Regions from separate parts of the Paenibacillus sp. FSL R10-2796 genome, predicted to be linked through region 2. Evidence: riboswitches for the same ligand, from Rfam matches in the RefSeq annotation. Region 2 holds a riboswitch; each other region holds the start of a gene.
The links. Region 2 has a riboswitch for cyclic di-AMP ahead of NST58_RS03135 (hypothetical protein). Riboswitches for the same ligand answer to the same signal wherever they lie in the genome.

Region 1: another riboswitch for cyclic di-AMP. It lies ahead of NST58_RS00190 (3D domain-containing protein); the one in region 2 lies ahead of NST58_RS03135 (hypothetical protein).
Region 3: another riboswitch for cyclic di-AMP. It lies ahead of NST58_RS11870 (KamA family radical SAM protein); the one in region 2 lies ahead of NST58_RS03135 (hypothetical protein).

Annotation. Positions count from the first base shown of each region.
Region 1 covers NZ_CP150178.1:40,172-44,366, forward strand. Annotated here, with positions in the region: gene NST58_RS00180 (HD domain-containing protein) at 1-901, shown strand, start outside; gene NST58_RS00185 (TatD family hydrolase) at 953-1,723, shown strand; cyclic di-AMP (ydaO/yuaA leader) riboswitch at 1,922-2,151, shown strand; gene NST58_RS00190 (3D domain-containing protein) at 2,437-3,603, shown strand; gene rnmV (ribonuclease M5) at 3,780-4,195, shown strand, end outside.
Region 2 covers NZ_CP150178.1:662,128-666,322, forward strand. Annotated here, with positions in the region: gene NST58_RS03120 (hypothetical protein) at 1-100, opposite strand, end outside; gene NST58_RS03125 (hypothetical protein) at 142-663, opposite strand; gene NST58_RS03130 (hypothetical protein) at 678-1,232, opposite strand; cyclic di-AMP (ydaO/yuaA leader) riboswitch at 1,301-1,465, opposite strand; cyclic di-AMP (ydaO/yuaA leader) riboswitch at 1,885-2,074, shown strand; gene NST58_RS03135 (hypothetical protein) at 2,326-2,742, shown strand; gene kdpA (potassium-transporting ATPase subunit KdpA) at 2,959-4,195, shown strand, end outside.
Region 3 covers NZ_CP150178.1:2,673,327-2,677,521, forward strand. Annotated here, with positions in the region: gene NST58_RS11865 (YafY family protein) at 1-485, opposite strand, end outside; gene NST58_RS11870 (KamA family radical SAM protein) at 628-1,797, opposite strand; cyclic di-AMP (ydaO/yuaA leader) riboswitch at 1,937-2,078, opposite strand; gene NST58_RS11875 (AraC family transcriptional regulator) at 2,127-3,794, opposite strand; gene NST58_RS11880 (ABC transporter substrate-binding protein) at 3,934-4,195, opposite strand, start outside.

The DNA of each region.
Region 1 (4,195 bases), 620 kb from region 2:
GGACACGGAGATCACCGAAATATTGCGTGATGTGGAGGAAGATTTTCCTCGTAAAGTAGCCTCAGTTATCTCTAAGACATATGAGCATGAAATTGTTGTCAATTTGGTTTCTAGTCCGCTGGATGCTGATCGTATGGATTATTTGCTGCGTGATGCGTACTATACAGGTGTAAACTATGGAACCATCGATATTGATCGGATTTTGAGAATGCTTCGTCCTTATAATGGGCGGATTGTAGTAAAAGAATCAGGTATGCATGCCATTGAAGATTATTTAATGTCGCGTTATCAAATGTACTGGCAGGTATATTTTCATCCGGTGACGCGCAGCTCTGAAATTATTTTGCGTCAAATCTTCCGTAGAGCTAAAGAGTTGTTCCAAGAGGGGTACAAATTTCGCTTTATGATCGCTCCGCTGGAAGATCTCTTTCGAGGAGAAGTAACAGTGAAGCAATATTTAATGCTTGATGAGGCACTGGTACAGACTGCTTTTATGCAATGGACCCTTGAAGAAGATGAGTTATTAAGCGACTTGTGTACCCGTTTTATTCATCGTAAACTGTATAAATATGTAGAGATCGAGAATTTGGATACAGATATGATTACGGAAATCCGCAGCAGTTTTGCGGGAGCGGGACTTAACCCAGAATATGACTTAGAGATTGATTATCCGACAGATTTGCCTTATGATGTGTTCCGTCCAGGAGCAGCCTTCGACAATAATCAAATTTTACTGCTTGATCGGAATGAGCAATTGCGGGAAATTTCAGAGGTATCGGATATTGTGCGCTCAATAAGCGGGATTCATCGTGGCAGATATCACCTATATTTCCCACAGGATAAGCTGAAAAAAGCCCTTACACGGTTGCCCTCTTCTGTAGCAGAGATTTTTGCAAAATAATACAAATATTTATGGAACTATTGATAAAAACAACAAGGAGTGAGCTTTAAAATGTATCTGTTCGACACTCATACACATTTAGATGCGCCTCAATTCGACGAGGATCGCGAGGAAGTTATAGCTCGTGCAGTAGAGGCCGGAGTTAGCAAGATGATCAATATTGGATTTAATCGGGAAACGATCCCTTCAACGATGAAGCTGGCTGAATCTTATGATTATATTTATGCAGCGGTGGGCTGGCATCCACAGGATGCGATTGATATGAAAGAGGGGGACCTCGATTGGATCGCCTCTCTTTGCAGCCATGAGAAAGTGGTGGCCATCGGAGAGATTGGGTTGGATTATTATTGGGATACCTCTCCCAAGGATGTGCAGCAGGAGGTCTTCCGCAAACAAATTGGACTAGCCCGTGAACTAAAAATGCCAATCTGCATACATGACCGTGATGCCCATGAAGATGTCGTACGGATTTTACGGGAGGAAAAAGCAAATGAAATTGGTGGCGTAATGCATTCTTTCTCAGGCAGCTGGGAAACCGCAAAAATGTGTCTAGATCTAGGATTTCATTTGTCATTTGGAGGACCGATCACGTTCAAAAATGCCAGAGTGCCTAAAGAGGTGCTTGCACAGACGCCATTGGACCGATTATTGATCGAAACAGACGCTCCATATTTGACTCCACACCCCTTCCGAGGCAAGCGAAATGAGAGTGCTCATGTGAAGTTAGTAGCAGAGGCTGCGGCTGAAATTAAAGGGTTAACATGGGAAGAATTGGCTAAAATTACGTATACGAACGCACTGGAACGATTTGGGATTGTCTGAAAACAGGAGTAAAACGGGTGAAAAATAGAGAATGGCCGATATATTAAACTTTTTTAATATAAAAACGGCTGATTATTACAATATTTTAACCATATATTTGCGTAAACGTGGTTGAATCGTCCTTTACAACATGCATCAAAACAGGATATCATCTTTTCAGTGATGTGAGCTGTTGTTATTGTGACAGCCATTGATTCATGGATCGTCTCGCTGAGTCTCCGTATGGAGAACGGGGGAACCAATATTGAACTGCCGCATGCCTGTATCTTGAATACGACTAGGAATTGCCGCAGAACAATATTTGATTTCTTCACGTGGTCTTTGGGGTGAATTTAAGGGCAACCGCCGTGAGCGGGTGACCTGAAATAGGGCGTCTCTCTTTCGTCCGAACCCGACAGCTAACCCCGTAAGCGCAAGTAAGAGAGGCAACCTCGTGCACAAACATTCCCGCGTATTCTGACATCGGAGAAGCCACGAAAGAGTCCTCAAGAGAACTCTTTTTAGGCTTCTTTATTTTTGAATAAACTGAATGTTGCCCGCATACTGTTATATAACAGGTGTGGGAGTAGCTGTGCCGAGCAGGCGATCCATGAGCAGGAGACGCTAAGTTAATACGTGCGTATCCTGTGACAATCTCAAATAGTTTCGTCAAAGAAATTCAGTCCTCATGATATACAAATTGACGACGAGGCTATGTAAGGAGGATGGAGAGAATGGGCTTATTCCAACCAGAGGTATCCCATGATTCGCAGTCATCCAGCAGGTCTTTCGCATTACGGTGGGAGCAAGTAAATACTCGCGTACTTTTACTTGCAGGTGTGATTTCAATCGCAATCGCGCTGTTAATTCTGCTGTACGTACACGGTCAAAGTAATAAACAATTAGTTTTAGTAATAGACGGGCAAACACAGACACTTGAAACGCGAGAAGCACTTCTTGGTGATGTGTTGGAGAAAGAGCAAATTTCGCTGCAGCCGCATGATGAATTATCTTTAGGTCTGAGTGATGAAATAAAAGACGGTGACCGTGTCGTTATCAATCGTGCGCAGAAATTTAGCCTTACTGCGGACGGAGCAACAAAAACGTTATATACGACCGAAGACACTATCGGTCAAGCGATTGACAAACTGGGTATCAACCTAGAAGGCTATGATAAGATTTTTCCTTCGTTAGACACCACCATCTCTGCTGACATGGAGATTAAGATCGTTCGTATCAACAAGCAAACGGTACAGCGAACAACTAACTTACCTTTCCGTGTTATTAAGACAGCAGATCCCTCCCTTACTGTGGGAACAGTTAGAGTGGCACAGGCAGGCAAACCAGGCGTCATGGTTCAGCATATTGAAAAGATCTATCAAGACGGAGAACTGGCCTCTATGCGCATGATCGGCAAGGAAGTACAAACGGTAACAAAAGATAAGATCATTGCCGTTGGTACTAAAGCACTTCCTAAGCCTACTGTAGTTGCTAAAGCTACAACAACTTCCAAATCAAGCACTACCTCCAAAACGACTAAAGTTAGCGCTAAGACTAAGAACGTCACAAGCAAGGCTGGCGTAGACTTTGAGTACAAGAAGATGATTAAGAACGTCTCCATGACAGCTTATTCGTCAGAAGAGCCAGGGATAGGTACTAAAACTGCCTCCGGAACACGCGTAACGGAAGGTCGTACAATTGCAGTAGATCCGAATGTAATTCCTATTGGCTGGTGGGTTTATATCGATGGGCTTGGATTCCGCCGTGCAGAGGATACTGGCGGTGCCATTAAAGGCAATAAAGTGGATGTCTATTATGATTCCCTGAGCCATGCTCGTAATTTCGGCCGTAAATCACGTACCGTTTATGTGATTGGACCTGTGAAACCAGAGCTTAACTAGAACTGAAGCTTTTGCAAAAAATCCTTTGATAAGCTATAGTGATGATAACCGTTAAGGAACGCTGGATGATCATTTCGTTGATCGCAGAGCAACCGCTCATCACTTATACATTCTTTAACCAAAAGAAGAGGAGCGAATCCTCTTCTTTTTGCTTTTTTTGGAAGGAGTCAAGAAATATGATTAAGGAATTAATCGTCGTTGAAGGCAAAAGCGATACCGTAGCCATTAAGCGTGCTGTAGAAGCGGATACCATTGAGACAGGCGGCTCTGCTGTAAACCGGACTGTAATTGCTAAGATCGCGCTTGCTATGGAACGTAGAGGGGTTATTATTCTTACGGACCCGGACCATGCTGGGGAGCGAATTCGTAAAATCGTTTCAGCGAAGGTGCCGGGCTGCAAGCATGCTTTTATTCCAGAGAAGGACGCAACTCGAAAAGGGGATATCGGTGTAGAGAATGCATCGCCAGAGGCGATTCGTCATGCGCTGCGTAATGTACATACCTCTTTTGAAGGAGCACCTGCTTTGATTGGTATTGATGATCTTATGGCCGCTGGAATGCTTGTACACCCTCGGGCTGCTGAAAGACGTAT
Region 2 (4,195 bases):
ACAACATGGAACTAAGTACGTAGACTTCATTAGTATACTTTTGGACACACTCTGCAAATTTAGTACTGTAGGTGGACTCGGGAGGTAAGGGGTCAGGCATGGTGAAACACGATCCTTTCAGAATGAGAGATTTGCTTGAATCTATAATATAGAAAAGTAAGAGATTGATTTATTGATGAGATCAGCGGTGTCTGGTTCCGGGCAACTGTGTTTCTGCTGGGAGGTACTGGATAAAGCTTTGGAAGGTTTGTAGTAGAGCCGTTCACTTCTGGAATTGCTCCCCCCTGCTGCAACACTGTACAGACGCCCTTGCTGAATATGCCCTGCCAAGGATTTACCCTGGAGCTTGGCCTTTAAATCCTGCAAAGCACCCTGAACTAGCTCAAGCTTAACCTGCTCCCAATCTGAACCTTCGCGGCGGACCTTATCCAGCGCTTCCTCAAGACGGCAATGACAGATAGCCCGTAAAAAAGAACTCCATTTAATGAGATCGAAATTTTTGGTGTTGGCAGAGATCAGACAAGCCCCCCAGCTGCAACCTCCCTTACAGGTGAGTTTTAGAATACCATAACGGCAGCCTTCAGCCCCTTCCATTCCATAGTGGATAGGCTCGGGTTCATCCAATACAAATACTTCAATGCGGGATAGTCTGCGCTGGTCCATAGTAGGGTTCCTCCTTAGATTTCCAAAAGCTTTAAGTCTACATGATGAGTGACACTAGCCTTTTCTACACAAGCGAGCATTTCCATTTTATTCTCACAGACTGCGGTATGCTCTAGCCATAGTCGGAACTTCTCTTTCCGTATAACAGATAGATGTAAGGGAAAGGTGCTGCGGGATCTCAAGACATACCAACCGGCGCTTACATCTTTCCAAGGCTCCTTGAAGGCTGTAAACCACGGGAGTTTTTGGTGTGATGACCAATCCTGCTGCTGCTGTTGTTCTCGAATTTTTTTATATATCTCATATACAATCTTAGAGTCTAAACAGTCTTTACAAGAAGAAGGTGTGCTGAACTGGCGAAGGGCTTGGATCTGGTTCTGGCCAAATGCATAGCCTACAATGTACCTGTGATTATGTTCTTCGAACCACAAGGCCCCGAAACAAACGTAATTTAGACTTATCGGCTCAAGCAGCCCTTGATGTATCCCTAAATAATAGTGCTTCAAAACATTCACCCCATCCAGCGTGCTATCACCTAATAAGCTCAGGTAACGCAAAAACCGCAGCAAGAGGAGGACCTCTGCTGCGGTTTTGGATTACAGGCAGATATACCTGGGCCAAAGCGTGGCGGATCAAGGGTCTCTCTCTTTACGCTTACGAGGTTAGCTGTCGGATTCGGACGGTGAGAGTCGCCCTACCTATTGAGACTTATGCAGTCTCCTTTGGATTCACCCCAAGTAGGCCAGGTGGCCTGATGGTTCCCCCGTTCCCTGCGAATGCAGGAACTCAGCGTTGATTGTTTTTCATGAATTAGATTCAACCCGAATCATACTCTTTTCAAGATTTTCTGTAAAAAACGGAAAATGTTCTTTTAGAGCAATTTTAACCATATCCTGCCGACTACGACTGAAAAACGAGGTAAATAGGTATTTATGGCGTGTTATCGCGCCTCTTTCTCGCTCAGCCTCAGCTTCTTGCGTTTCTACCTATAATGGGAATTTGCAGTATTTTCGCTCTAAAAAGGTGAATAAAATCACATGGGTTATAGATAGCGATTAAACGCTCCAAACTCGAGTAAACAAGAGATATAGAGAGATTAGATATCAAGTAAGCGCTATCTAATGGGAAAATAGTTTTTAATTTGCATTATTTTGGCATCATTCAGGTTTTACAAGTCTTCGTGCATAAGAGTATGATTACTCCTGTTTCAACGACAATCGAATATTTGATCCGCTTAATTTCCGGTAAGGAAAGCGGGGGAACCAACAATCGGCAGCCGATGTGAGAGTCGGAAGCCGATTATGGGGTGAATCCTGTAGAGGGTGTGAGTGAGCTCGCATCTATACAGGTAGGGCGACTCTCACCGCCCGAATCCGACAGCTAACCTCGTAAGCGTATGGAGAGAGGATGAGTGCAATGTGACCGCTAGCGAGCCACAGAGGAGATCCTTTGTGGCTTTTTGCTGTGCTCTTAGAAGCAAAGCATTTATGGAGGCCTCCCCTAAGAGGTCGCTAAATTCATCATTAGCGGTATTTGTAAGGCAGCGTCTAATGACGTGACACAACCGAGCTTTAGGTTGTGCCCGAAAATGACGATAGGTCAACATCCTTTCGGAGATTTTCGTTGCCTCCTTGTTGTAAATGAGCAGGAGGAGAAAAAAAGATGACGGATCAGAATGAATATGTGCTTGTATGTGCGCCTACAAAGGCGGGAGAACATTTCATTAAACTTCTGAAGTTCAGGGGTATTAAGATGGCGGGATTAACCAACAATGTGGCTGAGAAAGCTTTACTTGAGGAGCTCGGGATTGAGCAGGTTATTCTAGTGGATACCCGCCATCAGAGCACTTGGTTTCGCCCATCGTTCCCGGTAGGCAGGGTATATCTGTTTGAGAGCAGCTTTCCGCTTTGCTGCCGCTATATTCAGATGTGCCGTACCTGGACGACACAGCCGATTTTTGTGATTACAAGTTCAATAAATCCTAGATTGGTCTATAAAAGACTTGGTGCGAGCTATGTAATCTATTCCCATAGTGGTGATGCTGATTTTCTAATCGATAGATCACCTCATCAAGGATAATGGAAGGAGTGCGGAAGATATGATGGATCTGTATATGGTGGCTTCGTTAGCTGTAATTTACGGGTTATTTTATGGCTTTATGCGCTGGTGCGCAGGTGTAGTTGAGGATACGGGGAGGGATAAGCTGTGATTCTAGTAATCGCTGTTACCCTACTGTTGTTTATATATCTGGTTTACGCGTTGATTCATCCTGAGAAATTTTAAGGAGGGGCATTCATGGGCATTTTGCAAATAGTCGTCGTAATTGTAATTCTCATCTTGCTGGTCAAGCCGATGGGAACGTATTTATATCATGTATTTTCTAACGAACCGAATCGTACGGATCGCTGGTTTGCAGGCACAGAGAAAGGTATTTATAAGCTGATCGGCCTGAAAAAACGGGACGGAATGTCCTGGAAGAAGTATGCACTCAGCTTTGTTTTAACTAATATCGTACTGGTTGCTTTCAGTTATATTTTTCTAAGATTACAGCGGGGATTGCCGCTGAACCCGAATGGAATTGCCGATATGGAACAGACGCTTTCATTCAATACGGTGATCAGCTTTATGACCAATACGAACCTGCAGCATTATAGCGGGGAGACGGGACTATCGTATTTTTCACAAATGGCAGTCATCACGATGATGATGTTCACGTCTGCAGCGAGCGGATTTTCTGTTGCGGTTGCTTTTGTCAGAGGGATTACAGGACAGAAATCAGTCGGGAACTTTTTCGAGGACTTCGTAAAAGCACATATTCGTGTATTCATTCCATTAGCTCTGCTAGTTTCATTGGTGCTGGTAGGATTGCATGTGCCACAAACGCTCAAGCCATCGCTTGAGGTCACTACACTTGAAGGCCAGACGCAACAAATCGCTATCGGTCCAGTCGCTTCTTTGGAATCAATTAAACACTTAGGTACGAATGGTGGCGGCTTCTTCGGAGCCAATTCAGCACATCCTTTTGAGAACCCTAATCCACTTACGAACGTTCTGGAGATTCTCTCTATGTGGATGCTGCCAGCCTCTTTGCCATATATGTACGGGTTGTTCGCTAAGAACAAACGTCAGGGCTGGGTGATTTTCACAGCAATGATGACCTTGTTCGTACTACTGCTGGGATTGAATTATTATGCGGAAACCAAAGGCAATCCAGCTATCAATGCGCTGGGGATCGAGTCTTCGCAAGGCAGCATGGAAGGTAAAGAGGTACGTTTTGGTATCCCGCAATCTTCGCTGTTCACTTCGGTAACAACGGCAGCTACGACAGGTAGTGTTAACAATATGCATGATACGCTGACACCGCTGGGTGGCATTACCCCTCTGGCCCTAATGATGCTCAACAACGTCTTCGGGGGAAAAGGTGTCGGACTAATCAATATGCTGATGTATGCCATCATGGGTGTCTTCTTATGTGGACTAATGGTTGGCAGAACACCAGAGTTTCTCGGGCGAAAGATAGAAGCCAAGGAGA
Region 3 (4,195 bases), 2.0 Mb from region 2:
TTTACTGGTTCCATTTCACGGGTTGTACGTTCATTTTTTACACTGATGTAATCAAAACGGACAACATTTCGTTCCGCAATAGCCGCACGTAAAAGAGGAAGTGCGTCAGGATCCGTACGCCGGGTTTCAAGATCCACCGCGAGACTAGAGGTCTGTGGCTCCGTTCCAATCGTTTGCAGCCGTTCAATGGTTCCTTGCGTATGCTCATCTTCAAACACGGAAGAAAGACTGTTAAGTACAGTAATCAGAGAAGTGACATCATACGAACGGAGCAGGCTTTTATCCATTTTATATCCGTCCATGATGCCATATCCACCTTTAGTACCCTGATACGATACGACCGGGATGCCAGCGGCACAAATCACATCGATATCCCTATAGATTGTTCGCTGGGAAACCTGAAACTCTTCAGCCAGCTTGGAGGCAGATAAAACTTCGTGGTTCAATAGTTTATAGATCATAGAAATCAATCGTTCCAATTTCATGTGTGCATTCCCACCCATTAGTCCATTTCGTGTTACAGCGTGATTATATCATAGATTTTTTCGGGCTAATTTTGGGCGGGAGGAGTTTTGTTGTTGGTGATGAAGAAATATCCTATGACAGAGTCTGACAGAGTTGATTAATCTATTTACAGATTAAATCCGCAGGCTCGCCTGATAAATCATTAACAGAAATAATAGCATCGTTTTTTTTCACAGGTGGGGTCCAATATTGCTCATTCCCAGGCAGGTCATCGAACCATTCGGCGTCCTTTGGACAATCTAGAATCATAAACTTTCCGTATTCCTGATCTCTGGATTGATGGTATTTGAGATAGGCTTTTCCGTTATCAATGGCGAGAATTTCTATTTTTCCTGAGGTGTGGCTCATGGATAAGCGTACTCTTTTGCCAAGTCCTGAGGTTCTGGCTTTGGCTTCTTCTACAATTTGATAGACTTGCTCGAGCGGTAATACGAAATCCCGGTTTCCGGCTACGGGCCGGTTCACAAAGAAGTAGTAGGGTGTAACGCCAGCCCATGAAAGCCGGTCCAGTAGTTCCCCTAAAATAACGGGATCATCGTTGATGCCTTTGAGGATGGGGGTCTGATTTACGACAATTGCCCCTGCGTTGTGGAGAGCTTTAAATGCTTTTTTGGCTTCAGGTGTGATTTCACGAGGATGATTGATGTGCGCCATAACATAGATTCGTTTGTCTTCGGTAGAGTAAGTACGAATCAGCTCCAGCAGTTCTTCGTCTTCAGAGATCCGCATCGGATTAAATACGGGAATTTTGGAACCCAGTCTAATGATCTTAACATGCTCAATGCTTCTTAGATTTTCAATAATGGATCTTAGCTTCGGTGTGGAGAGAATTAAACTGTCCCCGCCCGTAAGAAGTACGTTGTTAATCTCCGGATTATTTGCGATATACTCCAAGCCCGGAGAGACATCAGCCATCGCCTCTTTCACGTCATTTCGGAAAAGACGCTTACGGAAACAGTAGCGGCAATAAGCCCCGCAGACCTCGGATACAATCAGTAGTGCAGTGGTTCTATACTTGTGCTGACAACCAGGTACCACATAATTCGTGTCCTCATCGGAGGCGTCCCAGCGCCCATACTCCAGCAGTTCACCTTCGTTAGGAATAACCAGCTTACGGATGGGATCATTTGGATCATCCCAGTTAATTAAAGACAGATAGTAGTCATTTACACGAAAAACAAATTTGTCCGTAATTTCTTTCAGATTCTCTTTTTCCAGCTCAGACAACATAGCTATTTTGTTAATATCCGTGAAGTACTTTACCTTTTGCACGTACATCTCTCCTTTGTCTCGTAGTGTGAGAAATGAGGGAGCCTTAGTGTCAAAGGCCAATCTACTGCCAGCAGGGTCCAAAAAAGCACGAAAAGAGACCCTTAGCAAGGGTCTCTGGTTATGTAAATAACATGGAAAGCAGACCCATCCACTGCTGACGAGGTTAGCTGACGGACTCGGGTAAGATGGTACCCTACATTCTAATGCTCAATGATTCGCCCCAATTAACTGGTTCCCCCGCTTTTCAACTGTAAAAGTTGGAAATTAAGCGTAGATAAAGTATACCCTATCAAGTTTTGATAAGTCAAAAGAGAATCCTAGATTCACTTTCAATTGTTAGCGCTACTTCCGCCGAGTAGTTTAGGCAACAGCGTTAGCAGCTTCTCCCGGGTTAACGCATCACTAGAGTTCCATTTGCTTCCGTCGAGCAGATAAACATGTCCCTGACGTACTGCCGGGAGATTGTTCCAAAGTGAACTGTCTAGTAATCGTTCCATCGCAGCTCGCGAGTCTTTGCGTTCCGGAATGAGCATGAAGATATGATCTCCGGCGTAGGCAGGCAGTCGTGTTGGATCAACTTCGGCGAACCCTAACTCTTCGTCCAATATGGCCTGGATCTCTTCGGTCGGTTGTAAACCACATGGGGCATAAAGCGCAGTGGAGAATCCGGACATTCCCATAGCATACAGATGATCTCCATGATCATAGACCAAAGCAGAGGCGGTTTCTCCAACTTGGAGGGTTGTCGTGTAAAGCTGCTGCCACATGGCAGCGTTTTTGATTGTGAATGACTCCAGCCATGCTTCGGCTTCGCGCTGTTTACCTAGCCAACTGCCTAGTGTCCGCATTCGTTTGTCGAGAGATGCAAATGAATCAAAGGTGAGTGTCGGAGCGATACCAGAAACTGCTCTGTAGGCTCTTTCATCACTATTTGCCAAAATGATCAAATCTGGGTTTAGGGAAGCGGTCAACTGCGGGTCCAGTGGAAACCCGACGTTGGCGAGCTTCTTAAGCCGATGTTTATAGACGCTGTTCCGGGCGAACGCTTCATCTCCACCGATAGGCTTTACGCCTAACGCGAGAAGGTCGCCAAGTGTTTCGCCATGATAGACAATACGTTTCGCTCGCTCTGGAATCTCCACCTCATGACCCGTCCAATCCTTGACGGTAAGCTTACGACCTTTCTGATGTGCATATTGTCCGGGTGTAACTCCGGTTTTTTGCCGAAAGCGGCGGCTAAAATAGTATTCGTCCGAGAAGCCGACCAGTCTGGCGATTTCCCGCAGTGGTTCAGTCGATTCCTGCAGGAATCGTTTGGAATGATTAATGCGCAGATCCGTCAGGTATTCAAGCGGCTTTTTACCCGTAAGCTGCTGAAAGATCGGTGTATATTGCCAGATTGATATTCCCGCCAGTTCAGCTAACTGCTTCACGGTGATACTCTCTGTATAATGCTCCTGAATGAATGTTATGGTCTTTTCTACGGATTCCGTAGGACTTGGCAGGTGTTTGGAAGGGTAATTATGCTCAAAAAGTAGCAGCAGCAATTCTTGGAATTTTAATTGTCGCTTGAATTGTTGTACATCATCGGTGTTATTCCTGTTCATGAGCAGGTCTTCGACTAGTCGGATTACCTTGGTGAACGGGTGCACAATTAACTCCCGTCTGCCGGAAAGCAGCTCTCCAGAATATCGTTTAGGATCCTCGGTTGTATAAATTGCTGTAAAGGTGATGAGGTAATAATACAACGTCAGCTCCTGGTTGTCCGTACTATAGGAGATTCCAGGAGATAGTAGATAACATTTATCCGTACTTAGTATCACGCTTTGATCATCGAGGTTCAATTGTCCGTTCCCTCCAGTAAATATGAGAAGGGTATAGTCCTGGGTTGTACGCGTTATAGAGCTTGAATCGGCAGCTTGAATCATCAGTTCGGCCTCGTTTAGCTGAAATAGCAGAGAGTGGAGTGGGGGGCAGGACGATGATGTATGCAGCATGGGTTCAGCCTCCGTTCATTTGGTGAGAATGATTATCAATGAATTCATTGTATATAAAAAAAAGAAGCATATCAACAGCTGTTGACATGCTTCTTGCAGTTTTTTATCAGCCTTGTGTTAAACTCTTCATCACAGAAGGTTAATTCATATTCAATAGCTGTGGAATTTCGCCAAGCAGCCATTCTCTTGTTGTCGCATCACTTGAAGTCTTCATGATGTCTTGTGTATAGACATATCCGTTCTTGACGGCAGGAAGGCTCTTCCAGATAGGGCTCTTTAATAGATTCTCTGTGGATTGTTTTGCTTCTTCTGCCACTGGAGTCAAGAGGAATATCCGGTCTCCGGCATATTCTTTCAGGACTTCCATGGATACTTCCTGGAACCCTTTACCTTCATCAAGG